3 regions of the Rhodonellum sp. genome follow, and region 1 is predicted to be linked to each of the others. Evidence: riboswitches for the same ligand, from Rfam matches in the RefSeq annotation. Region 1 holds a riboswitch; each other region holds the start of a gene.
The links. A riboswitch is a leader RNA that binds a small molecule or an ion and turns the genes downstream of it on or off. The one in region 1 is predicted to bind S-adenosylmethionine.
Positions count from the first base shown of each region.

Region 1 (10,065 bases):
ATCGGTATTGTATTGGTAGACATTCGAAACAAATACCTTAATGGCTAAAGGATCATTCCCTTTTGCGTCCTTAATCATTTTTTTGGAAAAAGGAGTGAAGGGAAAGATTTGCCAAAAAAGATACATGGCCAAGATCACCAAGGCAGATACAATGGCCAAATCAAAAATCTCCAGTTGATTATAGAATACTGATAACCAAATAAATATAATGGTCAGTGTTAAAGTGAGTTTTTGCATCCTTGGATAATCAAAAACGCGGAAGGTCCAATAATCACGCTTGATCAAAGGAAGCAATCCAGCAAAGATCAAAAAGAAGCTGATAATTTGAAGGGTGATTTTCATAGCGTACCTAGAGGTCGTTTAATTTAATTATTTCGCGAGTAAAATTGGAAAGGAATTTAATAAAAGGGTAAAAAAAAGTAAATTAGGCAATCATTTATAAAGAATTCATGTTGCAAAAGAACAAACTTTTTTTTAATCAATAAAAATAAAAGATATGTCATTAGATCCCTACAAGATTAAGAGAACATTGAATACCCCAAAAGGACCATTGAGTTATTGGAGTTTAAATGAGCTAAAAGAGACAGGTTTTAACATTGATTCGCTGCCCTTTTCAATCAGGATTTTATTGGAAAATGCCCTTCGGAATTTTGATGACTTTGCCATCACCAAAGAACATATAGAGACCCTTGCCAATTGGACGCCTGCGCCCTCGGACAAAGATATTCCTTTTAAACCTGCGCGTGTACTGATGCAGGATTTTACGGGAGTGCCTGCGGTGGTGGACATTGCATCCCTTCGCGCAGAGGCAGTGAGAAAAGGAAAGAATCCGAACAACATTAATCCGTTGATTCCGGTGGATTTAGTCATTGACCATTCGGTTCAGGTGGATTATTTTGGTACCAATTACAGTTATCAAAAAAATGTTGACTTGGAATATGAAAGGAATGGGGAGCGCTACCAGTTTTTAAAATGGGCACAAAAGGCCTTTGATAACTTTTCTGTAGTCCCTCCGGGAATGGGGATCTGTCATCAAGTCAATTTGGAATACCTTGCGCAGGGGGTTATCTCTCGGGATGGCAATGTTTTTCCTGATACTTTGGTCGGCACGGATTCCCACACGCCAATGGTTAACGGCATTGGTGTGGTTGGTTGGGGAGTCGGTGGAATCGAGGCAGAAGCTGCTATTCTTGGACAACCCATTTACTTTATTTTACCGGAAGTCGTCGGCTTGAAGTTGACGGGAACACTTCCCTTGGGCACCACAGCCACGGATATGGTGTTGACGATAACCCAATTGCTGAGAAAACATGGGGTCGTGGGCAAATTCGTTGAAGTTTTTGGGAATGGCCTGGACAATTTGACGGTGCCCGATCGCGCGACCATCTCCAACATGTCCCCAGAATTTGGCTGTACGGTCACGTATTTCCCCATTGATGCGCGAACGCTGGATTATATGGCCAAAACAAACCGCTCTACAGATCAGATTCAATTGGTAGAAGAGTATGCCAAAGCCAATATGCTTTGGAGAACGGGTGAGGATAAAATCAAATACAGCTCTGTTGTGGAATTGGACTTGGCTACAGTGGAGCCAACGGTCGCTGGACCCAAAAGACCCCAGGACAAAATCTTGGTAAGGGAATTCAAGCAAAAATTTGGGGAAATTCTCCAAGACGCGCATGGCAGGGAATATATACCCATTGACAAGCGTGAAGAAGGAAGATGGTATGAGGAGGGTGGTAGTCAACCTTCTGAACCCAAAACGGAAACCGAAGCAGAAATCGAATACGAAACCAAAGTCAAAAATGGTCTCAAAACCGTGGTGGTGAAGTTGAACAATGAAAAATTCGCGCTCTATGATGGTTCTATTGTGATAGCAGCCATTACTTCATGCACCAACACTTCTAATCCATCTGTGATGTTGGGGGCGGGATTGGTTGCTAAAAAAGCCCGTGAGAGGGGCTTGGATGTGAAGCCTTGGGTGAAGACTTCATTGGCTCCAGGCTCAAAAGTGGTGACGGACTACTTGAAATCCGCAGGACTTTTGGAAGACCTTGAGGCATTGAGATTTCATGTGGTAGGTTATGGATGTACTTCCTGCATCGGGAATTCAGGTCCATTACCCAAACATATCGCCAATGCCGTTGAGGAAAATGACTTGATCGTCAGTTCCGTCTTGTCGGGAAACAGAAATTTTGAGGCAAGAGTACATCCGCAAGTCAAAATGAATTATTTGATGTCACCCATGTTGGTTGTGGCATACGCACTTGCGGGAAGGGTAGATGTGGATTTGCTGAATGAACCATTGGGATATGACCCAAACCTTGAACCAGTGTATCTAAAGGACATTTGGCCGAGCAATGATGAGATTTCTGAAGTAATGCGTAAAGTGCTTTCTCCTGCCGATTTTGAAAAAAGCTATGGTGAAATTTTTGAAGGCGATGACCAATGGAAAAACCTGAATGTTCCCCAGGATGAAGTGTATCAGTGGTCTGAGGAAAGTACCTACATCAAAGAAGCTCCATTTTTCGATGGGCTATCAGAAATGGTTTCAGACTCCAAAGACATTCTGGGAGCAAAGGTGCTACTCAAATTGGGAGATTCCATCACTACAGATCATATTTCTCCCGCAGGCTCATTCAATGAACACTCCCCTGCAGGTAAATACCTGATCGAAAGAGGAGTTGATCGAAAGCAATTCAATTCCTATGGTTCCCGAAGGGGCAATGATGAGGTGATGGTGAGAGGAACTTTTGCCAATGTCCGGATCAAAAATCAATTGGCTACGAAGGAAGGGGGATATACAACCCATATTCCAAGCGGGGAAGAGATGAGTGTGTATGATGCTTCCAAAAAATACCGAGAGGAAGAGACACCACTTATTGTTTTGGTCGGTAAGGAATACGGAAGTGGATCCTCCAGGGATTGGGCTGCGAAGGGAACCACTCTTTTGGGGATCAAAGCTGTGCTGGCCGAAAGTTATGAGAGAATACACCGCAGCAATCTCGTGGGGATGGGTGTATTGCCGCTCCAATATCTACCGGGGGAAAATGCCGATTTCCTGAAATTAACCGGAAAGGAAACATTCAGCATTTTGGGTATAAGTGATGGGTTATCAACATTGAAAACCTTACAAGTTGAAGCGATAAAAGAAGATCGGGAGAAGGTGAATTTCCAAGTCATCTGCCGACTGGATTCTGCCATTGAGGTTGAATATTACAAGAATGGTGGTATTCTTCATTATGTGCTGAGAGATTTTCTCAAGAAATAAAATCCAGGAAACCGATATAAGACTACCCGTATTCGATTGTTAAAAAATAATTTGACAACCGAAGAAGTCTCAATTTTGATTGGTTTGATTGACGATTCGATTTTGTCAACTCTTGTTGGTATGGAGGATGAGTTTAGATTGGGAAGCCCTTTCGGATGTTTTGCATCCTGAAGGGCTTTTTTTTATCGATATGGACACGGACAAATCGGGATTACAAATTCATTGGAATCACCTTATATTTTGGGCTTAAATTTTAATGGACAAATTTAATGGTTATTTTTATGCCGAAAACCGATTAAACTCTTCAAACTATGAAAAACATCAATCCTACTCAAACCAAAGCATGGCAATCACTCACTCAACTTGCCAAGGAAAATAAAGACCTCACCATAAAATCACTTTTTTCGGATGCCGCTCGGTTTGATAAGAATTCCCTCAAGTTTGGGGATATTCTGGTTGATTATTCCAAAAACAGGCTGGATGAAAAAACCAAGTCGGAGCTTTTGGCCCTAGCCGAAGAGACCGAATTGAAAGGAGCAATAGAAGCCATGTTTACCGGAGAAATAATCAATGGGACAGAGGGCAGAGCGGTTCTGCATACGGCTTTGAGAAACAGAAGCAATTCGCCAGTGCTCTTTGAAGGCAAAGATGTGATGCCGGATATCAATGCCGTTTTGGATCAGATGAAAGCCTTTGCGGACAAAATTCAGAATGGAACTTGGCTCGGGTATACTGGCAAGCCCATCAATACCTTGATCAATATTGGCATAGGAGGCTCAGATCTTGGTCCCGTGATGGTGACTGAAGCCTTGAAACCTTTTCAAAACCCCAAAGTGAGCATTTATTTTGTATCCAACGTGGATGGTTCGCACATTGCGGAAGTACTGAAAAAGGCAGATCCGGAAACCACCTTGTTCTTTATTGCTTCAAAAACATTCACCACCCAAGAGACCATGACCAATGCCCATACGGCGAGAAGTTGGTTTTTGGAATATGCGCGGGAAGAAAAAGCAGTTGCAAAACACTTTGTTGCCCTTTCCACGAATGCAAAATCGGTTACAGAATTTGGCATCGATCCCAATAATATGTTTGCTTTTTGGGATTGGGTCGGAGGAAGATACTCACTTTGGTCCGCCATAGGACTTCCAATAGCCTGTGCCATCGGTTTTGACAATTATAGAAAATTGCTCGAAGGTGCCCATGCGATGGACAACCATTTCAGAAATACGCCATTTGAAGAAAACATACCTGTGTTATTGGCTTTGATCGGCATTTGGAATACCAACTTTCTTGGTGCTACCTCTGAGGCGATTTTGCCTTATGACCAGTACATGCATCGATTTGCTGCCTACTTCCAACAGGGCAACATGGAGTCCAATGGCAAGTATGTTAGTAGAGACGGAGAAAAGGTGAATTACCCAACAGGACCCATCATTTGGGGTGAGCCAGGCACAAATGGACAACATGCCTTCTATCAACTGATTCACCAGGGGACCCATTTGATTCCATGTGATTTTATCGCGCCAGCGAATTCCCATAATCCAATTGGAGAGCATCACCAAATCCTGATGTCCAACTTCTTTGCCCAGACCGAGGCTTTGATGAATGGAAAATCCCTTGATGAGGTAATGGCAGAAATGGAAAATGCGGGCAAGCCACAAGAGACCATATCCAAAATTGCACCGCACCGCGTTTTTGAGGGCAATCGTCCAACGAATTCCATTTTGGTGAAACAAGTGGATCCGCATACTTTGGGTGCGTTACTGGCAATGTATGAGCACAAAATTTTCGCACAAGGCGTGATCTGGAATATCTTCAGTTTTGACCAGTGGGGTGTCGAGTTGGGAAAAGTCCTGGCGAATGGCATTTTCCCTGAACTCAAAGGAGAAGAAACCATCACTAGCCATGATGCCTCTACCAATGGCTTGATCAATGCCTTTAAGGAAATGAGAGGATAATAATAGATTGGAGATTCAAGTCTTGCCCTTCGTCGATTCTCTTAAGAAGAATTGTAGGGGAAGATATAACATAAAAACCCTTTCCGGATTCAAATCCGGAAAGGGTTTTTTGCATAATGAGGTTATGTATTTTATGTACTTAGGTTCTTTCGAGAAAGAATAGAAGCAGTAGGCGCGAAACTTTTGATTAGAAATATTGTAGAAACGACTAGCGGGAAAGCGCCAAAGCCCGCTCCACATCCAATTTGATATCGTCCACATGCTCCAAGCCTACGGAAAGACGGACCAACCCATCGCTGATTCCAACTTTTGCACGCTCTTCCTCGGTTAGTTTGCTGTGTGTGGTGGATGCTGGATGGGTGATGATGCTTCTGCTGTCTCCAAGATTTGCCGTGACCGAGATCATTTCCAGTTGATCGATAAAGCGTTGGGCCCTTGCGATTCCCCCTTTTAAGGTCAAAGTGATAATTCCACCACCAAGTTTCATCTGTTTTTTTGCCAGGCCATATTGTGGATGGGAGGGTAGGAAAGGATATTTCACAAAATCAAGATCCTGGCTGTTCTCGAAATATTGGGCAATGTTCAATGCACTTTCGCAATGCCTGTCCATCCTTACAGCTAAGGTTTCCATGCTTTTTGCCAAGATCCAAGCATTGAAGGGGGATAATGAAGGTCCGGTATGTCTGTTGAAAAACTGGACCTCCTTGATCAGATCCGCTTTTCCCAAAATCAAACCTCCCAAAACTCTTCCTTGGCCATCGATGTATTTGGTTGCGCTATGGGTCACGATATGGGCTCCCCATTTTGCAGGTTGCTGAAGGTATGGGGTCGCAAAACAATTGTCCACGACTAAGATCAGGTTATGTGCGGCAGCAAATTTCCCGACCCACTCCAGATCGATGATTTCCAAGCCTGGATTGGAAGGAGTTTCAATGAAGATCATTTTGGTATTGGGCTGCACCAATTTTTCCCAATTGGAAATGTCCGAGATGTCACCGTAAGTGGAGGTGATTCCCCATTTTGGAAATACCCGGGTGAGCAACTGGTGCGTACTTCCAAAAAGTGATCGTGAAGCCAAGATATGGTCGCCTTGTTGCAAAAGGGCAGCAATGCTGCCAAACATGGCTGCCATTCCCGAAGCAGTGGCCAACCCATCTTCGGTGCCTTCTGCGGCACAAACTTTCAGGATCAGGTCGGTTGAATTTGGATTGGCATACCTGGAATATATATTTCCCGGGATTTCTTCTGCAAACATTTGCCTCGCTTCTTCAGCATTGTCAAAGGTAAAGCTGGAGGAAAGGTAGATCGGTGCGGAATGTTCCCTTTGATTGGATTTGGAAGCTGCGATGCGTATGGCTTGGGTTTCGAAATGTGGTTTGGAAGACATGTGAATAGGATTGTTAGGGTGAAGGCTTTTGATTATTATTAATTTCGGAAACGATCAGGACCGGAAATACAAAAGAATAATGACTGACTCACGTTCAATGCAATTGAACGTGAGTCAGTCATTATTCTTTTGGTCAATTTTAGAAGGTTGAAATTTTGGAAGCGAAGTTTTGGTTTATTGGATTTGTGAAAGAGTGAAAAACAATAAATAGGAGCAACAAGACACAAAGCCCAATTCCTAGGATTCAGTAATGCGCAACGGAAAATAATAAAATAGGGTAGGGGAATCAGTTCTGGATGCATAATAATCAATTTATAGCTCTCGTCGAGACGAGCAGGTTTTGGCACCTTTCCGGTGGATTGGATGGTTGCCAGAGGGTCATTGAGCCTGTTCTCTTACCTCTTCTTTATAAATCACTGATGAACGAATGCAAATTAAATGGTGAAAAGTTTAAAAACCAAATTTTGCAAACCAATTAAAATCAATCGTTGAACTGTGTCATGGTCATATTGATCCCGATCGTACAGAAACCCTCGATCATTTCGATTGCTTTGTCCATAAAAATCGGCAATTCTTCTATTTCTTTTTTGCTCCATCTTCCCAGTACGTAGTCAATTTGTCTTCCCTTTGGGAAATCATCTCCAATGCCAAATCTGATCCTGGGATAATCTTGACCCCCGGTCAATTCTTCGATGTTTTTCAATCCATTGTGTCCTGCTGCCGATCCCTTTCCCCTTAACCTGATTTTGCCAAAAGGAAGAGCGACATCATCGACCACCACCAAAATGTTTTCCTTGGGAATGTTGTGCTCCTTCATCCAATAGTTTACGGATTTCCCACTGAGATTCATATAAGTGGTGGGTTTGATCAGAAAAAACTGGCGTCCTTTGAATTTAAAATCAGCGGTAAAAGCCAATCTCCCGCTTTTCCAGGTTGCACCATGCTTATCCGCCAGTCTGTCGACGGTAAGAAAGCCAACATTGTGCCGGGTCAGTTCGTATTCAGGTCCGATATTTCCAAGTCCAACAATCAAATATTTCATTTCAAATATGTCTAGAATGAATCAAAGGATTAAAAATAAAAATCCTGCTTAAAATATTAAGCAGGATTTTTATTTATTTGAGAAGCTTGAATTATTCTCCTTTTTTACCTCTCAATGCTCTTGGTATACCAATGGTGGCGATAGACACATTAGGGCTCGTTAGGATTTCATAACCTGTTGAAGTCAATTCTTCAACTTTAACAGATTTTCCCAAGTCAAGGTGTGAAATGTTAACCGGAATGGTATCAGGAAGATCTTTTGCGAATCCTTTAACCAAAAGTGTTCTCGATTTGATTTCGAGTTTACCACCTTTTTGAAGACCAGGTGAAGTACCTTCGATTACAACTGGGATATCGATTTTGATTGCTTTGTCCTCACTGTAAGCAAGAAAATCTGCATGAAGTAAGTTTTCACTTACAGGATGATATTGCGCTTCTCTCAAGATTGCCTTGATGATGGTTCCTTCGATATTCAATTCCACCATGTGTACATGTGGGGTATAAATCAAAGGTCTGAAAAGAATTGCGGGTGAATGGAAGTGAATTTGTTCAGGTATACCTGGACCATACACTACACAAGGAATATTACCTTCTTCACGGAGTGCATTCAATTCTCTTGATTCGAGATTTGCTCTTTTAAACCCTATAATCTCTAATGATTTCATAAATTTTTATTAAGTGTAAATTATAATTGATTGTTTTTTTTCTTTAAATAAACAAAGCACTGATGGAGGTATTTCCTGTTACTGCGTGGATTGCTTTTGCAAACAGATCCGCTACTGTAAGAATCCTTATTTTATCGGATTTTTGTTTCATTGTAATGGTGTCTGTCACCACCAATTCTGTTAAAACAGAATTTTCAATGTTTTCATAAGCCTTTCCAGAAAGAACACCGTGTGTGGCAATCGCCCTAACGGAGTTGGCACCCTTGTCCATAATGATTTGCGCAGCTTTACAAAGGGTACCCGCGGTATCAACCAAGTCATCGATCAATACAACATCTTTTCCTTCCACATCTCCAATGACCTGCATGGAAGCGATCTCGTTTGCTCTTTTTCTGTGCTTGTCACAGACGACCATTTCTACTTCAAAATGCTTGGCGTAAGATCTGGCTCTTGCTACTCCCCCTACATCAGGGGCTGCGAAAATCAAATTATCCAAACCAAGGCCTTCCAAATAGGGCACAAAGATAGCTGAACCATTCAAATGATCCAAAGGTAAATCAAAAAATCCCTGGATTTGACCCGCATGAAGATCACAAGTCATGATCCTGTCCGCTCCGGCAGAGGTGAGGATATTGGCAACCAACTTTGCGGCGATGGAAACCCTCGGTCTGTCTTTTCTGTCTTGTCGGGCATATCCATAATAAGGAATGACTGCACAGACTTTATAGGCACTCGCCCTCTTGGCGGCGTCTATCATCAGGCAAAGTTCCATCAGGTTGTCCGAAGAAGGATTGGTAGATTGGATCAAGAAAACGGTACATCCTCTTACGGATTCGTTGAAACTTGGAGACATTTCGCCATCACTGAATTTGGAAATGGTGAGATCCCCCAACTTTTTCCCATAATTTCTGGCAATGCTTTCTGCTAATTTGTGGCTGTTTGTCCCTGAAAAGAGCTTGACCTCAGTCATGATTTTGGTGGATTTTTGGCGTGATGCAAATGATTTTAAGAATTTGCAAAGGTAATCAAAAATGGATGGAAGAGCATAAAAAAAAGCTTTAGCTTTGAGGAAAATTAGAAAATGGATATTTTCTTGATAACGATAAATATAAGGGAAAGGGGGTAGGGTTTGATTCGTCTAAATTATAGCCTGTTATCCTTCCTTTATTGGAAGTTGGAGTTCAATGATGATGAACATTAATTTCATAAAATAAAGTGGAAATGCAGGAAAAATATTTTTATATTTGCAAATATGTATTTCAAATAATAATAAATGTTTTACATATCCATTCTAGTCGTTTTCCCAATATTCGAAAAATTTAAATTATAAAGAAAACGGATGTGAAGAGAAGATGGCGTAATTTAAATTAATAAAAGAAAAATCACTTATCATACCATGATTAAAAACCGCTACAACACCTCCATATTACCCCTTTTCCTTTTTCTGATGCTTCCTCTTATTTTCTTCTCTTGCGCAAGGAGAAATCTAACCTACATGAGCGATCTAGAATTTGATAAAACTTTCCAGGCAGAAATAAATGACCAAGGGATAGTGAAAATTCAGGCTGGGGACTTACTCAGAATTAGCCTTAGCAGCCTTCAACCCGAAATGAATACAATGTTCAACAATCCTTCACCAGATTTAGATTTCAATAGAAATATCATCAATAATATAAATGCGGAAGGATTTTTGGTAAATGAAAAAGGGGAAGTCAATATTCCTGTTGTAGGAAAAATTAAGTT
Region 1 covers NZ_JAUSPP010000077.1:359-10,423, forward strand. The annotation lists partial or broken gene Q7J63_RS19070 (endonuclease/exonuclease/phosphatase family protein) at 1-342, opposite strand, end outside; gene acnA (aconitate hydratase AcnA) at 497-3,271, shown strand; gene pgi (glucose-6-phosphate isomerase) at 3,583-5,229, shown strand; gene Q7J63_RS19085 (PLP-dependent aspartate aminotransferase family protein) at 5,438-6,616, opposite strand; SAM riboswitch class I at 6,926-7,031, opposite strand; gene pth (aminoacyl-tRNA hydrolase) at 7,098-7,658, opposite strand; gene Q7J63_RS19095 (50S ribosomal protein L25/general stress protein Ctc) at 7,750-8,322, opposite strand; gene Q7J63_RS19100 (ribose-phosphate pyrophosphokinase) at 8,366-9,292, opposite strand; gene Q7J63_RS19105 (polysaccharide biosynthesis/export family protein) at 9,818-10,065, shown strand, end outside.

Region 2 (10,065 bases), on a different contig from region 1:
CAAATCATTTCCTTGACCAACGGCGATATGCCAAGTCAAGAGGAAAAGAAGGAGTGAATTTGTAAATTTGTGCAACATTATTTTAATTTTAGTTATAAGGTTTTTAATACCATTGATTTCTGTAATATTGGACTTTATACCATGGATTTTATTTAGATTTGGTAGCCACCAACACAATCACTAATATAGTTCATCAAATTTAAATAGCACCTATCACCCAGAGTTGAACATGAATGTTTTTCAAAAATTTGATATTTCCAGTTTTTTTGATGAAATACAGGATCCAGTTCTGATTTTTTCTGAAAATGGGACGCTTTTTTTCAATAAATTTTACATCGAATTCATTGGGGATTCCATTTTAAAATGTGAGGCCTTTTTTGACAGTGAAGCTATATTGCTAGAGGTTTTGGAATTTTTCCGCAATGGAAAAATTCCGTCAACCGAATTTATCAAATCCATTTCCTTCAAAAGCCGAGAGGAAATCCGCTACAAATGGTTTTTCGTCAATCTTCCCTCCCATGACCAAGAGCGGGTGTTCATCCTCAGGGGCAAGCGGCATTTTTCGGTTGATGAATTGATGAAAAAGGAAATGTCGAAAATTATCCAACAAGAAAAGCCAAAAAATGACCTGGATTTTGTAAACAGTATCCTTAGATATAGCCATGATATGGTGGCTATTTTGGATGGGGAAGGAAAATTCAAGTTCATCAGTGCTGCCGTTATTGAAAAATTGTGTTATTCTCCAAGCCAGGTTATCGGGACCTCTTATTTGGATTTAGTGCAAAATGGACTCATCGAAATTGAATCGGGGAGTTTTAAGGAGGTATTGAATAGTAAGGAAGAAATTGGGGTTGATTTTTGGTTATACAAACCCAATGGACAAAAAGTATTCATTGAAAGTTTTGCCCGGAATCTGCTGGATGATCCACAGATCGAGGGAATACTTTTTAGTGCCAGAGATATTACAGACTTCAAAAAGGCTAAAAAATCACTTGAAAAGCGCTTTGAACTTGAGAACCTGATCAACCAAATTTCTGCTAAATTCGTCAATTCGAGCATTGAGGGGATCGATGCGGTTTTCAGCGAATCTCTTCGAATGCTGGGTGAATTTGAAAAGGCAGACAGGTCTTATATTTTCTTGGTTCACCATGATCTTCAGGAAATAGAAAATGTGTATGAATGGGTATCGGAGGGGATAGCTCCAGAAATCGATTATCTAAAGCGCCTTCCCATCACGTCACAGAATCTTACAATCAAATCCTTGGAAAAAGGAGGGATATTGATCATTCCGGATGTGGAATTGATGGATCAGGAATTTGCTTACGAAAGGGATATTTATATCGAACAGGGGATCAAATCTGTAATCCTTATTCCCATATTTTCAAAAAACATTTTGATTGGTTTTTTTGGACTGGATGCGGTCCGAGAAAAAAAAGCCTGGCATGAAAAAGATGAGTATGTCCTTAGGCAGCTGGGAGACATTTATGCCGGTACCTTTATCAATCGCTTGATCAACAAGCAGCTTGAGAGAAACAAAAACCTGTTGGCCTCAACCGAAATTCTGGCAAAATCAGGTTCGTGGCGGTTCAGCAACTCAAAAAAACGATTGTTTTTTTCAAAGGGACTTAACAGGATATTTGACCTGGACGAAACGCAACAATCCGCAAAGGTCTATGAGTTGGTGAAAAGGATTCACAAAAAGGACAGGTTGTCTTTGTTCCAAAACTTGAATACCGCAATCAATGGACTCAGCGCAAGTTCCGGCGAGTTTTTGTTGATCGGAGACGGAGGCAAGGAAAAATTCATCAATTACAATATTCAAGTCAGGAAAATCCAGTCATCGGAAAATGTTGAAATTTATGGGTATTGTACGGATGTGACCCACAAGAGAGGTGCGGAAAACTATCTCAAGCTTCAATCCCAAATTTTGACTCAGGTAAATGACCCGATTTTCGTGACGGACCTTTCCCTTAAAGTCATCTATCTCAACAAGGCCGCTTTCAATGAGTTTCAAATCGAAACTGACGGCAGTTTGGATCAGAAGTTAACTTCCTTTTTTGAATTTTTGATTCCTGGAGAGGGAGACCTTTCGGAGGTTATTGAAAAGGTGTCTGCGGAGGTGAATTTCAGGGGAAACATGAACATCAAAACCAAAGAGGGGAAGATAGATCCGTATGAGGTTTCCATTCAGGTTTTTCTAAACGATGACCAAGAGAAGATAGGGTACTCCTATCTCTTCAGAAATCTGTCACTTGTTGTAAGACAGGAAGCTTTGGCCCAAAAGGCCAAAATGATTGTGGAAAACAGTCCCGCAGTTTTGTTTACGGTAGACCCCGGTGACCATTTTAGGATCGTCTACATTACCGAAAATATTAGCCAGTTCGGTTACAGTGCAGACTTCTTGATGCAATCGAACACCAGTATATTGGATTTGATCCATCCGGATGATGCGAGGGACATCCCTCATCATTATTCAAATGAAAACATGAATGGGGCTCCTTCATTTTCGGGTGAATATAGGATTCGAAAAAAAGATGGCAAATATAGATGGGTAGAGGACAAAACCAATAAGGTGTATGATGCAGCAGGAGAAATTCTGCTGCATCAGGGATTGTTTCAGGACATTACCGAAAGGAAAAAAAGCAAGGAAGAAATCCTCAGAAGCCAACAACAATACCGTGTATTGGCTTCCAATATTCCACTTACCAATGTGTTTTTGATCGATAGGGATTTACGTTACATCGTGGCGGAAGGTACTAATTTTGCCAATTGGGGATTGAAATCCAGTGATTTTGAGGGGAAAACATTGGCCGAAGTCCATAAGAAAAAACTCAATGAAATCCAGCCTGCGGTAACAAGGGCATTGATCAAAAAGGAAATCATCCACAAAATCCTGGTGATCAAAAACAGGATCTATGAATTCACCGTCAGGCCTATTATTTATGATCAGGAAGTCGAGTATGCATTGGGTATAGTCAGGGACATTAGTGAAGAATCCAGGGCAAAGGAAGACCTTAAAAAAAGTGAAGAAAAATATAGAAATCTAGTGGAGGAATCCACCGAGATAATATTCTCCTTGTCATCGGATTTGATCTTAACGTATGTTTCGCCTAACGTTTATCAGTTTTTGGGACACCGTCACCAGGATGTAATGGGGATCAGTTTAAAGGATTTCCTGCATCCAGAAGATCTCTCTGTTTTTGGTGAAAAACTCGCAACTGGCATCAATTTTTTTGAGGAAAATCAATATCTGGAATTCAGGTTGCGTCACAAAAATGAAGGTTATCGGATATTCAGTACCAATGGTAAATCCATCCAAGATGAACAGGGGAAGTTCAGGCATTACACCGGTATTGCCAGAGATATAACCAAGCTCAAAGAAGCCCAAAAAGAGCTCTTTTTTGCCAAGGAGAGGGCCGAACAAGCCAATAAAGTGAAGTCCCAATTTTTGTCCATCATGAGTCATGAGATCCGGACTCCGATGAATGCAGTGATTGGGATGGCCCATTTGCTCATTGAGGACAATCCCAGAATTGACCAACTCGAAAACCTCAGGACTCTCCAGTTTTCTGCAGAAAATCTCCTCGGCCTGATCAATGACATCTTGGATTATAGCAAGATCGATTCCGGAAAAATCGAACTGGAAAAAGTCAACTTTGACCTCAATAATTTGATGACCAGGATTCTCCATTCCTATTCCTATCAGGTGAGGGAAAAAGATTTGGAAATCATCTTTGACGCAGACAAATCGATACCAAAAATATTGGTTGGCGATCCCGTAAGACTTGCACAGATTATCAACAATTTGGTTTCCAATGCAATTAAATTCACAGAAGCTGGATTTGTCAAGATTTCCCTGGAGATGGTTTCCCAAACTGAAAATGAAATCAAGGTTCGCTTTGATTTGTTGGATTCCGGAATCGGGATTCCTGTTGAAAAGCTGGAATCGGTTTTTGAGGCATTTACCCAGGCAAGCGCTGAAACTACCCGTAAATACGGAGGTACTGGATTGGGATTGGCCATTGTGAAACGACTAGTTGAGCTGTTTGGATCGGAAATCAAGGTGTCAAGAAGAAAGGAGGGGGGTACCCATTTTAGTTTTGAAATCAATTTTGAAAAACCAAAAAAACTCACCAAGGTTTCAAATGACATTGTCCGTGATGGGAATAAAAACCTGAAGAATGCTGTGATCATGGTGGCGGAGGACAATATCGTCAACCAGATCATGATCAGGAAATTCCTCAAAAAATGGGAAGTACAAGAAGTCGTCATGGCAAATGACGGAGTGGAAGCCATGGAGGAATTCGACAAAAAACACTTCAATTTGATTCTACTGGACTTGCAGATGCCCAATAAAGATGGGTATGAAGTGGCGGAATATATAAGGAATCACCCCGATAAAAGCAGAAGAGATACCCCGATCATTGCACTGACGGCATCTTCCCTTTTGGAGGTGAGGGATCAATTGGAAAAGGTGGGCATGAATGATTATATCCCCAAACCGTTTAGTCCCGACGATCTTTATGCCAAAATTCTTAAATACCTCAAAGTTTAAAATCCTACACGAATGGCAACGTTTGTAATGGAATAAGTTTAATTTTGAGGGTAAATTGAATGGCATGAAAATGAGGTTGTTTTTGTTTTTGTTTTTTTTCTGTATTTCGTTGGCCGAGGCACAGAAGATGCCCAGCAATAGATCCAGTGTTTATTTCACTTATGGAAACACAGGTGCAAATCTTCGGGAGTTTAACCAAATGCTTGACCAAAAGGGGCTTTCTCCCATGCGGAAGGCATATCGAAATTTTGGCTTTGGGTACCAAACCCGGTACAATGATTTTGTCCTCGGACTCGAGCTATTTCAAAACAACGGACCGAAATCCCTTTTCAATGGCTATGAGTTGGATTATAGAACGACGAGGGTATACTTGAACGTAGGCTATTCATTTACCGAAGAAGGTAGATTCCAGTTGATTCATTACATGTCCTTGGGGTCTGGATTCATGAATTTCCAGATGCTTAGGGGGAATCCGAAAAAAACCCTTGATGGTTTCCTCCAAAACCCGGCCCATGGTTTCATTCTCAGGGACGGGGATATCCATAAAGGAAGCCAACATTTTGCTGGATTTCTGACAGAAATCGGTTTTCAGTTGAGCTATGATATAGAAATTCCCGGAAGGGAGGAAATGGTGCAAGTTATTAGCAAGTTCGGCTATTCCTTCAGTCCGTTTGAAGATTCATGGTTGATGAAAGACATCGCTTTTGGAAATGCCCAAAGTGGGCCGTTTTTGAGATTTGGGGCAGGAATCACGCTTCCAGACCATAATTTTTTTTACAAAGATGCCTCCCTGGGACTTCACCTAAGTTATGGATTGCATTTTACGGAACCTGATGTTTTGAATGCGGCTTTGGTGGAAAATGGGTATCGCCCTTTTGAGGGAAGACCCAATAACCTGGGGTTGAAATTATTAGGGGAAAGCAAAGGCCTTCTGTATGGAATTGATTTTTATAACCTAGGCCTCAGTGGTGCGGCTACGGAATCCTCTAACCATACCTTGAACAGTGTCAGGGTTTACCTCAATGGAGGACTTAAGTTTTTCGAAAGAAGAAACCTTGAATTGGGGGGATTGGCAGGATTGGGATATGCAAATCTTCGATACACACTTACTTCCACTGACAAACCGGATTTCCCGGCATTGTTCGAAGAGCCTGATAGGGACGGCCATCTTAAAGCAAGGGGTTTGATGGGGAAACCAGAGTTGTATGTTGCATACGGGATTCCCTTGACAAACAAGAATCTCTTCAGCATGATCGTATCCCTTCATGGAGGTTATGAATTGCCCTTGGGAAATTATTCCCTTGGCGGTGTGGGGATGTCAAGTTATATGGCAAACCCATATCTGCAGTTGAGCCTCGGTCTTAGGCCCTAAGTTTTTGTTTCAACAAGAAATTTAAAAAAGCAAGTCTTCAAGATAGGCATCTTAAAATGTTTTTTTAGTCCTCAACTTCCACGATTAGCTCAACTTCCACTGCGATATTGGAGGGTAATGCATTCATGCCAACCGCGGATCGGGCGTGTTTTCCTTTTTCTCCAAAAACATCTACCATTAGGTCAGAAAAGCCATTCATTACCTTGGGCTGCTCCGTGAAATCTGATTGGCAATTGACCATTCCCAAAACCTTAACGATTCTTTTTACTTTATTCAAGTCTCCAAGCTCCGCTTTAAGGACCGCCAATTGGTTGATCCCAACAAGCCTTGCCGCTTCCCGTCCCTCTTCGATGCTCAGGTCAGTCCCTACTTTTCCGGTGATGGAAGTGCCATCTGGTTTCGAAGGACCTTTACCTGACAGAAAAATCAAATTTCCAACCCGAACGGCATTCACATAATTGGCCACAGGAACTGCCGGTATGGGAAGCGTGATGCCCAATTCTTCAATGCGCTTTTCGGCATCCCAGCCATTTGAAGTCGATTTTTCAACAGTGGTGACTGCCGTGGGTTCAGGGCTACATGCGAGTAGGCAAATAAAGGAGAAAGCAACCAAAAGGTTTTTCATAAATCAAGGGGTTAGGTTTTTCAGTTTGTTGTCCATGTAATAATAAAAAAAAATATTGATCTCTTTGGCATTTGATTTTTAAAGGCTATCAAACAAAAGCAAAATGGATGGTTTGCAAGAGGTGATCGATGGGTTTGTGAATTTTTCAATATGGCATAGAAAAACCATGAGTCTCAAATATTTTCTCGAAAGAGATACAAAATTCAATTTTTTTTGGTTTACATTTGAGTTTACTTATCGAGAAAGACCGAGGGAAGGGCCCTATGACGTCTTAGCAACCTGAAAAAACAAGGTGCTAAATCCCTTTTCGGAATAGCCGGAAAAAGATGAGTGGTTGATAAAGTTTTTGCTTTTTTCTACCGGTTCTTGCTCGATTAAGTTTTTATATACCAGAGCAAAATGAATAAAACCGATCTATTACTTTCGCAAGCCAAAAAGAAGATATTGATTTTGGATGGTGCCATGGGCACCATGATTCAACGATATCAATTGTCCGAGGAGGATTTTAGAACTCCCGAGCTGGCAGACCACCCCAAATCCCTCAAGGGAAACAACGATTTACTTTCCTTAAGTCGACCTGATATCATCAAAGCCATCCATGTCGCTTACTTGGAAGTGGGTGCTGACATCATCGAAACCAATACCTTCAGTGGTACTTCCATCGCACAAGAGGACTATGGATTGCAATACCTTGCTTACCGACTCAACTATGAGTCAGCGAAAATCGCCAGTGAGGCAGCGGCGGAATTTACAGCCAAAAACCCCAGCCAACCAAGGTTCGTCGCAGGAGCAATCGGGCCCACGAACAGGACCGCTTCGATTTCTCCTGATGTCAATGATCCTGCATACAGGGCAGTCACTTTCGATCAGCTCTCGGATGCGTACAAGGAGCAAATCAGAGGATTGCTGGATGGAGGAGCGGATATCCTTTTGGTCGAAACCATCTTTGATACATTGAATGCAAAAGCGGCATTGTTTGCTATTCAGGAAGTTTTCGAGGAGCGTGATATGCCTCTGCAACCAGAGGAAGGGGGGATTCCGGTCATGGTGTCTGGGACGATCACAGATGCTTCGGGCAGGACCCTAACAGGTCAAACCACGGAGGCTTTTTTGATTTCGGTTTCCCATGTCCCACTTTTCAGTGTGGGTTTGAACTGCGCATTGGGCGCCAAAGAATTGAGGCCCTATTTGAAAGTATTGGCTGAAAAAGCACCTTTCTATGTAAGTGCATATCCAAATGCGGGGCTTCCCAACGAATTTGGCCAATACGATCAGGGAGCTTTGGAAATGTCCGCACAAGTTGAACAATTCCTGAAAGACGGCTTGATCAATGTCCTCGGGGGTTGCTGTGGGACAACACCGGACCATATTGCCGCCATTGCCCAAATCGCCGCAAAGTATGCGCCCAGAAAATTAGAATTTTCAACGACATCAGATGAGTAATCTTAGACATCAAAATGTAATGAAGCTTTCCGGGTTGGAGCCTTTGGTCTTCACTCCCGAAATCAATTTCGTAAACATCGGAGAGCGGACCAATGTCACCGGTTCGAAAAAATTTGCCAGACTGATCCTGAATGGAAATTTCGACGAAGCCTTGGAAGTGGCGCTGGATCAGGTGAGAGGTGGTGCCCAAATTCTGGATGTCTGTATGGATGAAGGGATGTTGGATGGTGTTGCTGCCATGCAGAGATTTTTAAACTTAATCGCCTCAGAGCCCGAAATCAGCAGGATTCCCGTAATGATCGACAGTTCCCGTTGGGAGATCATCCTGGCGGGATTGAAATGTGTGCAGGGAAAAGGAATTGTCAATTCCATTAGCCTAAAAAACGGAGAAAAAGAATTTATATCTCAAGCCAAAACCATCAAGAAATTCGGTGCGGCTGTGGTGGTGATGGCCTTTGATGAAAAAGGTCAGGCCGATTCATACCAAAGGAGAATTGACATCTGCAAAAGAAGTTATGACATCCTTGTCAAGGAGGTGCGTTTCAATCCACATGACATCATCTTTGATCCGAATATTTTTCCTGTGGCCACAGGAATGGAGGAGCACAGAACCAATGCCCTCGATTTTTTCCATGCCACTCAATGGATCAAACAAAATCTTCCCGGTGCGAAGGTCAGTGGTGGAGTCAGCAACGTGAGTTTTTCTTTCAGGGGCAATGACCCAGTGAGAGAAGCCATGCATTCCGCCTTTCTCTATCATGCCATCAAGCATGGAATGGACATGGGAATTGTGAATCCGGCCATGCTGGAAATCTATGATGACATCCCAAAAGACCTGCTGCAAAAAGTGGAGGATGTACTCTTCAATCGATCCGAGGATGCTACGGAACAATTGTTGGCCTTCGCCGAGTCCGTAAAGGCAGGGGATAAAAAAGAAGTGGTCAATGAAGCATGGCGCGAAGATCCAGTAAGCAAAAGGATCGAACACGCTTTGGTGAAGGGGATTCTCGATTTTATTTTGGATGACATTGAAGAGGCAAGAATTGCCTTTGGCAATCCACTTAAAGTCATCGAAGGCCCATTGATGGATGGAATGAATGTAGTTGGAGACTTGTTTGGTGAGGGGAAAATGTTCTTGCCCCAAGTGGTCAAATCTGCCCGGGTAATGAAAAAAGCCGTAGCCTATCTCGAACCATTTATGCCCAAAGTTGGGGATTTGGACTACAATGTCGAGCAAAGTGCCGTCAAGAAGATCCTTTTGGCGACTGTAAAAGGAGATGTCCACGATATTGGGAAAAATATTGTGGGTGTAGTCTTGGCTTGCAACAGCTACCAGATCATCGATCTTGGTGTGATGGTTGATGCCCAAAAAATCATCGACGAGGCAATCAAAAACAAAGTGGATATCATTGGGCTAAGTGGTTTGATCACTCCTTCCTTGGACGAGATGGTCAACGTGGCCTCTGAATTGGAAAGGCAAGGATTGAAAATCCCTTTGCTGATCGGTGGGGCAACTACTTCCAGGATCCATACTGCGGTGAAAGTGGATCCTGTTTACAGCGGTATGGTGATCCACGTCGCTGATGCCTCCAAATCGGTACCCATTGCCGGCGAGGCGATCAGCGAAGAAACCCGTGAAGCCTTCCATCTAAAGACAAAAGAAACCTATCAGCAATTGCGGGTGGAACATGAGGCCAAACAACAGGTGAAACAAATGGTGTCCTATGAAGAAGCCAAATCCAATCCCAGTTTCATTGATTGGGAGAATTATGAACCCTTTGTGCCTGCCCATTTGGGAGAAACTGTTCTGGATAACTTGGACCTTTCCTTGCTCAGAAAATATATTGACTGGACACCTTTTTTCAGCACCTGGATGCTGGCGGGAAAATTCCCGAAAATTTTGGAGGATCCCATCGTTGGGGTGGAGGCCACAAAACTTTACGAGGAAGCCCAGAAAACATTGGATAGGATCATTGCCGAAAAATGGATTCATGCAAAAGCGGTGATCGGACTTTATCCTGTCCAAAGAAAAGAGGATGACTTGGTTTTGTTGGAAAAAGGGAATGAAAC
Region 2 covers NZ_JAUSPP010000080.1:200,813-210,877, reverse strand. The annotation lists gene Q7J63_RS20145 (S9 family peptidase) at 1-78, opposite strand, end outside; gene Q7J63_RS20140 (PAS domain S-box protein) at 230-4,555, shown strand; gene Q7J63_RS20135 (hypothetical protein) at 4,620-5,927, shown strand; gene Q7J63_RS20130 (RidA family protein) at 5,992-6,552, opposite strand; SAM riboswitch class I at 6,784-6,885, shown strand; gene Q7J63_RS20125 (homocysteine S-methyltransferase family protein) at 6,952-7,995, shown strand; gene metH (methionine synthase) at 7,988-10,065, shown strand, end outside.
Region 2: linked by a shared signal. The riboswitch ahead of Q7J63_RS20125 (homocysteine S-methyltransferase family protein) and the one ahead of Q7J63_RS19085 (PLP-dependent aspartate aminotransferase family protein) in region 1 are both predicted to bind S-adenosylmethionine.

Region 3 (10,065 bases), on a different contig from region 1:
TCTAGAATTGAAAGACTTAAAAAAGCATATCAAAGATGAGCCGCAATGCTTCATTTTTCCTTAGATATCCCCCTCACAATAAAAAAGGCAACCAATAAATTGGGCAACCAGCAAAGCCACGCAACAATCGGATAGGCGGTAATAAAGTCCCCAAACAGCATCGTCAATAGCGGGAGCCAAATTCTCAGCGTCACAGCGGAAAAACACAGGGCATAACTGTAGATCATCATTTTTTCGTGGTTGTCAATTTGTTTTTTCTTGATCGTAACATAGGCCATGAGTGTAAAGTAAAACCAAAGGATCCCCAATAAAATAAAACCAAGCATCGAGACAAGCCCCCCAGTCGCAAAATGGCCAATGTATATCCCAGCCAATGCACTCAACAAGGCCCCAAAAACATATACTTTACCGATCCGCTTGTGTAGTTTCAAGTGACGGTTCCTAAAACCTGCCCTGAATTGGGTCCAACCGATCAACAATGCAATCCCGCCGAAAATGATGTGGGTATAAAAGCCGACATTCCAAAAATCATAGGTCAGCAATGCATCAGATTTCGTATTCAACAACCCAAATTTTCTGTCCACCAGAAAATATATCGCGGGATACAACCCGATAAGGATGGCCATTACCGCCAATACTACCCAAAGTCCCTTCTTGATCATATTAATTTTTGGGTTTTTCCTTTAACCCGAAATGTGCATTCCGTTCCATAATGGTGGTTGAAACTGCAAGAAAACCAGACTATTTGGAGAATAACACATCTTGCTGACTTCTAAATTCAATATTGTAAACAAAGACTAAATATATTAAGCCATTTCAGGCTTGAATAGAATTGTCAATGCATCTCCCGGGTTAAATTTCTGAATCCTCTACATTTTTCGATGCTAGCCATTTCTAAACACAAGGCTTTCAGCATTTTGAAAAACACTTGAACAACCGAATATTAATCCTCTTTCATTAAGAACAACTCCTTCATCACCAAAATCTTCCTTGGGTCCTCCAGCAAGGACTGATCTGAAAACATCATGATCCCTGTTGCCGGTGACCTTGACCCTAGCTCCATGACATCCCTGAATTCTTCAGGGCTGACAACTCCCGGATGGTTATGTGCCTGAACGATCGGCCAGATCAAGGGAGATCCAATTTTACCAGCCTCGGTAAATTTATCCAGCCAGCCGACATATTCCCCCACCCATTCTGTGGGTCGGTCAGACATTTTATGAAACAACATCGGAGAAAGTACATCGGCCCGCTCAGCCAAACCGGCAAGATCAATCCCCAGTGTTCGATACAAGGCTTGATCGTAGTCCTCAGGAAACCATGCGCAATGGAAAACACCCAATTTGGCTTCCGGTTGATATTCCTTGACGATGGAACCTAAATCCTCCACCCAACCATTTAAAATACTGTTTCTCCACGCCCTCCACTCATTGTCTGTATTGGTCAATATCCATGTGGCGCGGTCGGCTATTTTCCTGCCTGGAATATCGGTTCCGATGTGGTCCCCAAAAAGCCCTGTACAATGGTCGCAGAAACAGGTTTCCGGCAGTATGGGTGCTGCAGTTTCGAATTGTGCATGCAAATGAACATAGTCCAAAAAAACCCCATCTACTTGATATTCCTGGAGAATGCTTTTGAGTTCCGTGGATCGGAATTCTTTGAATGCCACATTGGTGGGACAAATGCCAAGAAACCAATCCGCTGCCGGAGCCTTCTCTCCCTTTTCATTGATCGGCCAAGCCTCGGGATGTTCCTTTAAATAGTCTTGTCCATTGAGTGTGGCAAATTCCACATACACCTTGACATTCTGGGTTTTGGCGCTGGCATAAAAATCGGGATTGAGTGAACCACTCCTTACAAATACGGCATTGATCCCAAGCGAGTCAAAACGATAACCCGCTTCCAGAAGTGTCCCCGGATTCCCATAAACTCCTTTGGTAAAATTGGTAATATCCTCTTTGACTTCCATCGATCTTTTGCAGGAATAAAAAAGCAATGGGGACAATAACAAAAACCATATAGCCTTGGCGAGGAAGGAACTTAAAGAAAAATACCTGAGGGAAAACTTCATTTGCTATCAAATTTGGTTAGGCCTTAATTTAGCAATTCCCTTTTAAAAACTCCTGAAAATTGGAATTTTCAATTCCCAAAAAGATATTGGGAAAGGCAAAAAAAATGGGGCGAAAATTTTCGCCCCATGGAAATTATTTTACGTCCTTCAACAATTCTTCGACGGCTTTTTCCAGTTGCTCGTCAATGCCTTTGTCGATCTTGCCCGGCATGTTCTTGACTTGAAATTGGGGTTTGGTTTCGTTGTTTTCCATCCAATTTCCAGCTTTGTCCTTTGCCGATATGGGTACTACGCCCCATCTCCCTCCATCGGGTAGCATTTCCCAACCCGCAAAAGAACAGGTCCCTGGAGTCGGCATTCCTACGGTCTTACCGATTTTCAGATCGGTGTAGCCGCAGGCAAAGCAATGTCCATCGGAATAGTTGCCCTCATTGAACATCGCCAAGGTAGGCTTGGTCCAGCGAAAAGTAGGCTCATAGCCAACTTCTCTGTCTTCCGTGGCGTAGGTGATGAATTTTTCACCGGTAAAGAACATGGCCAAATCTGCGACAAGGTCCCCTCCTCCATTGAATCTGGTATCGACAATCACGCCATCCCGGTCATGGTATTTGCCCATCATTTCTTCATAAGTGGTTCGGTAAGGTCCATCGGACATACCTGGAATATGTACATACCCCAATTTCCCTCCACTCATACTGTCCACCTCGGCTTGGTTCTTTTTCACCCAGCGTTTGTACAACAATTGGTTTTCTGCACCCAAAGTAATGGGCTTAACTGTCACTTGCTGACGGGTTTTGGTTTTGGGATCAAATACTTCCAGCAGCGTGAACTTATCCGCTTTCCGGTTAAAGTACTGCGCAATGTCTCTATTGACGGCAATGACTTCCCCATCGATTTTCTCGATGATCATCCCCGCTTGGATCTTGATATCGGCCTTATCCAAAGGTCCACCTTTCAGGATTTCGGAAATTTTGATTCCGGCCTCTTTATGGTTGTAATCCATGAAAATCCCCAAGGATGATGTGGCATCTGCCTGAGCTACATTTCGGCTGTATCTTGCTCCCGCATGGGAAACATTCAGTTCCCCGATCATTTCGGATGCCATTTCCGCAAAATCATAGCCATTGCCCAAATGGGGCAAATATTTGGCATATTGTGTGGTCAGGGCATCCCAATCGACGCCATGAAAATCCGGGGTGTAGAAAACTCCCTTTGTTCTGATTTTGATGTGTTCAAACATCTGGGCACGTTCGGCCTCAGTGTCCAATGTCATTTCACCCGCAATCTTGATCTGCTCTTTTTTACTCCCCTTGTCGGTTATTTTGGAAATGCTTCCATCTGACAAAAGAAAGAGGTTTTTCATTTCCTTGTCCCACTCCAATCTTCCAAAACCGGCATCCAATTTCAATTCCATCTTGGTTTCCTTCGTCCGAAGATCCGTGCTCCATAGGTTCATGCCTTTCTCGAATCTGGCGAGGTAGTACAATTTTTCTCCCTCCTTGTCAATAACTGCATCTCCCAAAGATGAAGAATGAATAGTCAGTTTCGCTTTCCTTTCCCTGATGTCTTCCCAATCTATTTTGATATCCTCAACCTTTTCCTCTTTTTTATCCTCTTTCTTATCGTCCTTTTTTTCCTCATCCTTTTTTCCGAGCTTCTCCACTTCCTTCATCAAGTCAAAATCCTCTTTGCTCAATCGAAATTTATCGTAAGCCTCTTGGGTAAGAAACATGGTGTACACATCGTTTTGGGATCCTCCGCTGGTGGCAAAACTCTTCAATCCATCACGGTTACTGAACCAAATAAGCTGCTTTCCGCCGTTGATCCACTTCGGCCTGCTGTCTCCATATCCACTCAAGGTCAGGTTTTCCATCGGTTTTTTCCCCGAAGCATCCAACAAGACGACTTCTCCATTGGCCATGGTGGGATTGTATTCGGCCAATAACCATTTGCTGTCCGGGCTCCAGGCAAAATATTGATCTCCGTCACCCATGTGAAGGAGCTGCTCAGGATTCATCAAGGTGACCGTTGCCTTGGTGGCCAAATCCAATACTTTCAAGGTTCTTCTGCCTTCAATGTAAGCCAGTTTTTTCCCGTCCGGGGAAATGAGCGGCTGGTAATTGTCTGCATCGGAAGTTACGAGTACGGCTTCATTGACCAGCGTACTGGCAAAAAAGAAAGGTTCCTCTTTTTCCCTTCCCCTTTTGGTTTGATAAATCTGCCATTTCCCATCTCTTTCGCTGGCATAAACCAGGGATTTTCCATCCGGCGCAAATTGCACGAATCTTTCTTGCTGCGGAGTATTGGTGATTCTTTTGGTCAATGCGCCATCCACTGAAGTGACGAACACTTCCCCTCTCGCGATGAATGCAATTTCCTTACCGTCCGGTGAAATCGACATTTCCCTCACGCCTCCATTGATGCTGATATAGCTGTCGGTATTGCCGATCGATTGGGTTTTGATGGAAACCGACACTTTTTGCGGCTGTGCGCCATCCTTCAGTGTATAAATTTCTCCATCGTAGGAGAAACTCATCAAACCGTCCTTGGAAATGGTCAGAAACCTAACCGGGAAATCCTTGAGGTCGGTCAAGGCTGTTTTTTGAGTGGGATTGTCCAGACTCATTTTTTGGACATTAAAACTTCCCTTTTCTTCACTCAGATAGAAGATCTCTTTCTCTCCTGGACCAAAAACAGGGTTTCTGTCCTCTCCTGGGAAATCGGTGATCATTTTATGGCTATTGGTAGCGGCATCATACAGCCAGATATCTCTTGTAATCGCAGATTGGTGCTTTTTGCGCCATTCATTTTCACCACCTTTTTTGTCATGATAAATGGTTTTTTGACCATCTGCACTTATCTGAACATACTCGGAGGGAAGGGTCCAAACCTGGTCTACACGACCTCCAGTGACCGGCACCTTGTACAACTCCGGTTGGGATCCACTTGGATATTGGCGGTGCTCCGCCAAATCCTGCCTTACGCCACCGAACAACACAGATGCATCGTCAGCCGAAAAAGTGTAGGGCATTTCGTCATTGGAATGGTAAGTCAATCTGGAAGCCTGACCTCCTTCTGCACCCATGACAAAAACATCAAAATTCCCATAACGGTCAGAAGAAAAGGCGATCTTACTCCCATCTTTGCTCCATACAGGCATGAAATCATGCGCTTCATGAAAAGTCAACTGTGATGCTTTCCCGCCAGCTGTTGGGACAGTGTAAAGGTCACCTTTGTAAGTAAACACAATCTTGGAGCCATCGGGTGAAATCGCCGGATAGCGAAGCCATTGGGGAGCTTCCTGGGCGATGGCAAAACCCATCCAACCCGTCAGTAAAATAGTTAAACTCGATTTGATCAAACGCATAAATATTTGGGAATGGTTTTGGGTTTAAAAATAATGAAAAAACACTCGGGTATTCAAAGAAATTACGTGGTTGGAAAGAAAGTTGATTTGAATAGATCAAAATTTCATTTTCCTTACTATCGTCTGCTGTTCTGAACATGGCATGCTAATTCTCAATTAGTGGTTCAAAAACCGAAGCAAATGCCAATCTGGAATTAATACCAAGGATTTGAAGCGGATTTGGTGTTTTCTGACGGCATTGAGGATAAGCATATTGTATAATAAACAATTCGATATTGAATTTCCATTCAAAAAAAATTCTACACCCCAGATCACTTCAACACTGGAATTTGAAATCGCCAACTCGATGGTCGGTCAGCAAATCATTTGCATGAAATAAAGAAATCGAAAAGGGTAGTTTTAGGACAATACTGGAGAATTAGGGCTTAAAACTTCCAGCCGAGCCTAAACTCTATGTTTTCTGCCACATGGCCATGCGCTTTGAGGCCGATTCCCAATCCCAAATTTTCCCACACTTGATATTGCAGAATATATCTTTGGTAAAATAGATAGTCATTGTATCCATTGGGTTTGTGGGCATAAAGTGACATTCGCTGACTGAAATCTACCCTCCCAAAGAGAAAATGGTGGGAAATAAAGGGTGCCGGCATCAGGTCATTCGAAACCCCATCTTCTCCATCAAAGGAAAAATCCCGATTCAGTTCCAAGCCGAGTCCTAGCGCGTTGATTCCGGTAATGGATTTAAAGGCACCTCCGGTCAAGGCAAGGGAAGGTTTTCTTTTTTCGGCCCATTCCGAATTCTTGTTTGTGTAGGAAATTTCCCCAAAAAAAACCAATTCTCTTTCCAATGGTTTTTTGGAATGGTTTGGCAATTCGACGCTATTCAGGTAGTGGTAAATCCCAAAACCCAACATGGGATAGTTCATGCCTTTGTTGGGTTTTTTTTGCCCCCCATTGGAAATATGGTTGTAGTTCAAAGCCAATTGCAATGTCCATTCGGGCGTCAAGCTGTATTCCAAGTGAGGTGCAACAAACATCAAAAAACTGATTGGGGCACTGAAAAAAGTATTGGAAGGGTTTGTTTCCGAATCATAAAATCTGGTCAAATAACTGACCCCCATCCCACTTTCCAGACCCAAGACCCACTTCTTATGCCGCCAAAGTATCGGTTCAAATGATCCTGAAAGACTAAAAGCCGCCCCCAGAATATCCGGAGAGTCAAAATTGTGGTAGGAAAACCCGATCCCCAAATAATGGAAACAGTTGCAAGCTTCCCAGTTTTTCTGATCGGTTTTCAAGACCTGGTAACTGCCTTTTAGCCCATAGGGATTGGTCTGGGACACTGGTATCAAATCCGAGGAGTGGGCAATAACAAACCCCCGCGACCCTTCCAATCCAACTCTCCCGATATTTTGGGAAAAGACCTGAAAAGGAATCAAAAAAATCCAAATCCTCAAAAAATTGATGGTAGGTTTCCCCATATCTCTCCTGTTTTTGTATTCCAAAGTGAATTACCTTCATCTCAATTTATAAAAATTATGCCCACTATTCATGATTTCAAGACCGATTTTCAAAATTTTCGGGGATTCACTTTATTACCCCAGATGAGAAAACAGAACTGGTTTTGCAAGGAAAACGCCGCTATTTTATCTTCAGAAGCCAAAACCATTGCTGGCCACAAATACCCGTCAAACATTCTCTTCCGATCATTTGACGGGGTGATTTTTTCATTTGGGTAGAAATAATTTCCCAAATTCCCTTGCTTAAGAAATTCCTTGGGTTTTACTTTGTGACATCCTACCGCTTTTTTGGGTGTTGGGATTTATAAAGAAGAGGTAAGAGACAGGCTCTACGACCCTCTGGCAACCTGGAAAATCCAAGGTGCCAATTCCTGCCAAATGAGAATATCCTCGTTTGGAAATATAGATTCTTAACCAGATGATTTATATTGATTATTCCCGTACCCTTCCTCAAGATTCTTACTCAAAAACAATCACCAGAAGCACACTGATGCTCTGCTTGTGTTGTTTTATGTGAAAATAGTTTTTCACCCCTCCTATATTCCGGGAAATCAAATTTGTTTTCCGTATCTACAAAACACCTTATTAACCATTAAACCCATTTTGTTATGTCAAATTCACATCGTTTTGAAACGCTTCAACTCCATGCAGGCCAAGCACCGGATACCGCAACCAATTCCAGGGCTGTCCCAATTTATCAGACCACGTCCTACGTATTTGATTCGGCTGAGCATGGAGCCAATCTCTTTGCCCTGAAAGAATTCGGAAACATCTACACCCGGATCATGAATCCTACCAATGATGTTTTTGAAAAAAGAATCGCCGCTCTCGAGGGAGGAGTCGCAGCAGTATCCACAGGTTCCGGGATGGCAGCGCAGTTTCTCGCCCTAAACAACATCCTGCAAGCCGGCGAAAACTTTGTCTCTACCCCTTTTCTCTACGGCGGAACATACAATCAATTCAAAGTCGCCTTCAAAAGGATCGGCATTGAAGCACGCTTTGCCAAAGGAAATGACGTGGCTGATTTTGAAAAACTCATCGATGACAAGACCAAGGCGCTTTATTTGGAAACTATTGGAAATCCTGAATTCAACATCCCGGATTTTGAAGCGATCGCCGCTTTGGCCAAGAAACATAACCTGCCATTGGTCGTGGACAATACTTTTGGTGCAGGCGGATACCTGTTCAAACCACTCGCCCATGGTGCCAATGTCGTCACTGCCTCCGCTACCAAGTGGATCGGTGGACATGGTACTTCCATCGGTGGAATCATCGTCGATGGCGGGAATTTTAACTGGGGCAATGGCAAATTCCCACAATTTACCGAACCTTCCGAAGGCTATCATGGCTTGAAATTTTGGGAGGTTTTTGGAGAAAACAATCCTTTAGGCTTGCCCAATATCGCTTTTGCCATCCGTGCACGGGTAGAAGGATTGAGGGATTTTGGTCCAGCATTGAGTCCGTTCAATTCTTTTCTCTTGCTTCAGGGTGTGGAGACATTGTCCCTACGGGTACAAAGAACCGTCGAGAATGCTTTGATATTGGCCGAATGGCTGGAAGCGCATCCAAAAGTCCAGAAGGTCAATTATCCCGGATTAAAATCTTCGCCTTATCATGAACTGGCGAAAAAATACCTGACCAATGGTTTTGGTGGTGTTTTGAGTTTTGAACTTAAGGGCGACAAGGAAAAAGCTTCTGCTTTTATCAACAGCCTACAATTGATCTCCCACTTGGCCAATGTCGGAGATGCCAAAACGCTCATCATCCAACCCGCTGCTACCACGCACCAGCAGCTTTCGGATGTGGAGCAATTGGCTGCAGGTGTCACCCCCACACAATTGAGGATTTCCGCGGGAATCGAACACATTGAGGACATCAAAGCCGATTTGCAACAAGCATTTGAAGCAATCGGATAAAACAAAGATAAAAACCTGGTAAGTCTTCTGGATTTGCCAGGTTTGAATTTTACGAAACAATGAATTTGACAATGAATTTGAAAAGCCCCTACCTGATTATTGATATGGCGCAAGAAACCTACACGAATGAAGACCCTCTAAAATTGGAATCTGGGGAATTCCTTCCAGGATTTCAATTGGCATATACAACACAAGGACACCTCAACACATCCAAGGACAATGTCATTTGGGTGATTCATGCGCTGACTGGAGACGCCAATGTGCAGGAATGGTGGAGTGGTTTGGTCGGTGAAGATAAATTCTACGATCCAACGAAACATTTTATCGTTTGCGCCAATCTATTGGGCTCTTGCTATGGTTCGACCCAACCGCTTAGCGAAAACCCGAAGACAGGGAAACCTTATTATTATGACTTCCCACATTTGACCACAAAAGACATGGCACTTTCCCTTGATCTGTTGCGGGAACATCTCGGGATTATGGAGATCAATACCCTGATCGGAGGATCCCTCGGTGGGCAAGTCGCTTTGGAATGGGCGTATTTGCTGAAACACAAAGTAAAAAACACAGTCATTTTGGCCTCCAATGCCAAAACTTCGCCATGGACAATTGGCTTCAATGAAACCCAAAGAATGGCCATTGAATCCGACTCAACTTGGGGTCAAAGCACGCCGGAAGCTGGAAAAAAAGGATTGGAAGCCGCTCGGGCGATTGCCATGCTTTCCTATCGACATCCTGAGAATTTTGCCGAAAACCAAGCCGATGCGGAAGACAAAACAGATCAATTCAGGGTCAGTTCCTATCTGCGCTACCAAGGAAACAAATTGGCAAATCGCTTCAATGCACTTTCCTATTGGACACTTACCAAAACCATGGACAGTCACGATTTGGGCCGTGGAAGAGGCGGAGTCAAAAAGGCACTGTCCGAAATCCCGTCCAGAGTGCTGGCCATCGGGGTGGACAGGGATTTGCTTTTCCTAAGGGAAGAATCCCAATTTATTGCCCAAAATGTACAACTCGGAACCTACCGAGAAATACAATCACCCTATGGTCACGATGCCTTTTTGATAGAATACAGTCAGTTGAGTTACATCCTCAGCTCATTTTATCTGGAAGCAAACGATTGATCCAAAAAAATATTTTCCAGACGTTCAACACTGATTTTCCTGGCCACTTGGCTTTTAATCATCC
Region 3 covers NZ_JAUSPP010000080.1:77,280-87,344, forward strand. The annotation lists gene Q7J63_RS19565 (hypothetical protein) at 1-5, shown strand, start outside; gene Q7J63_RS19570 (DUF2306 domain-containing protein) at 51-662, opposite strand; gene Q7J63_RS19575 (hypothetical protein) at 944-2,071, opposite strand; gene Q7J63_RS19580 (S41 family peptidase) at 2,205-5,438, opposite strand; gene Q7J63_RS19585 (acyloxyacyl hydrolase) at 5,864-6,919, opposite strand; SAM riboswitch class I at 7,258-7,367, shown strand; gene Q7J63_RS19590 (O-acetylhomoserine aminocarboxypropyltransferase/cysteine synthase family protein) at 7,567-8,874, shown strand; gene metX (homoserine O-acetyltransferase) at 8,946-10,001, shown strand; gene Q7J63_RS19600 (hypothetical protein) at 10,056-10,065, opposite strand, start outside.
Region 3: linked by a shared signal. The riboswitch ahead of Q7J63_RS19590 (O-acetylhomoserine aminocarboxypropyltransferase/cysteine synthase family protein) and the one ahead of Q7J63_RS19085 (PLP-dependent aspartate aminotransferase family protein) in region 1 are both predicted to bind S-adenosylmethionine.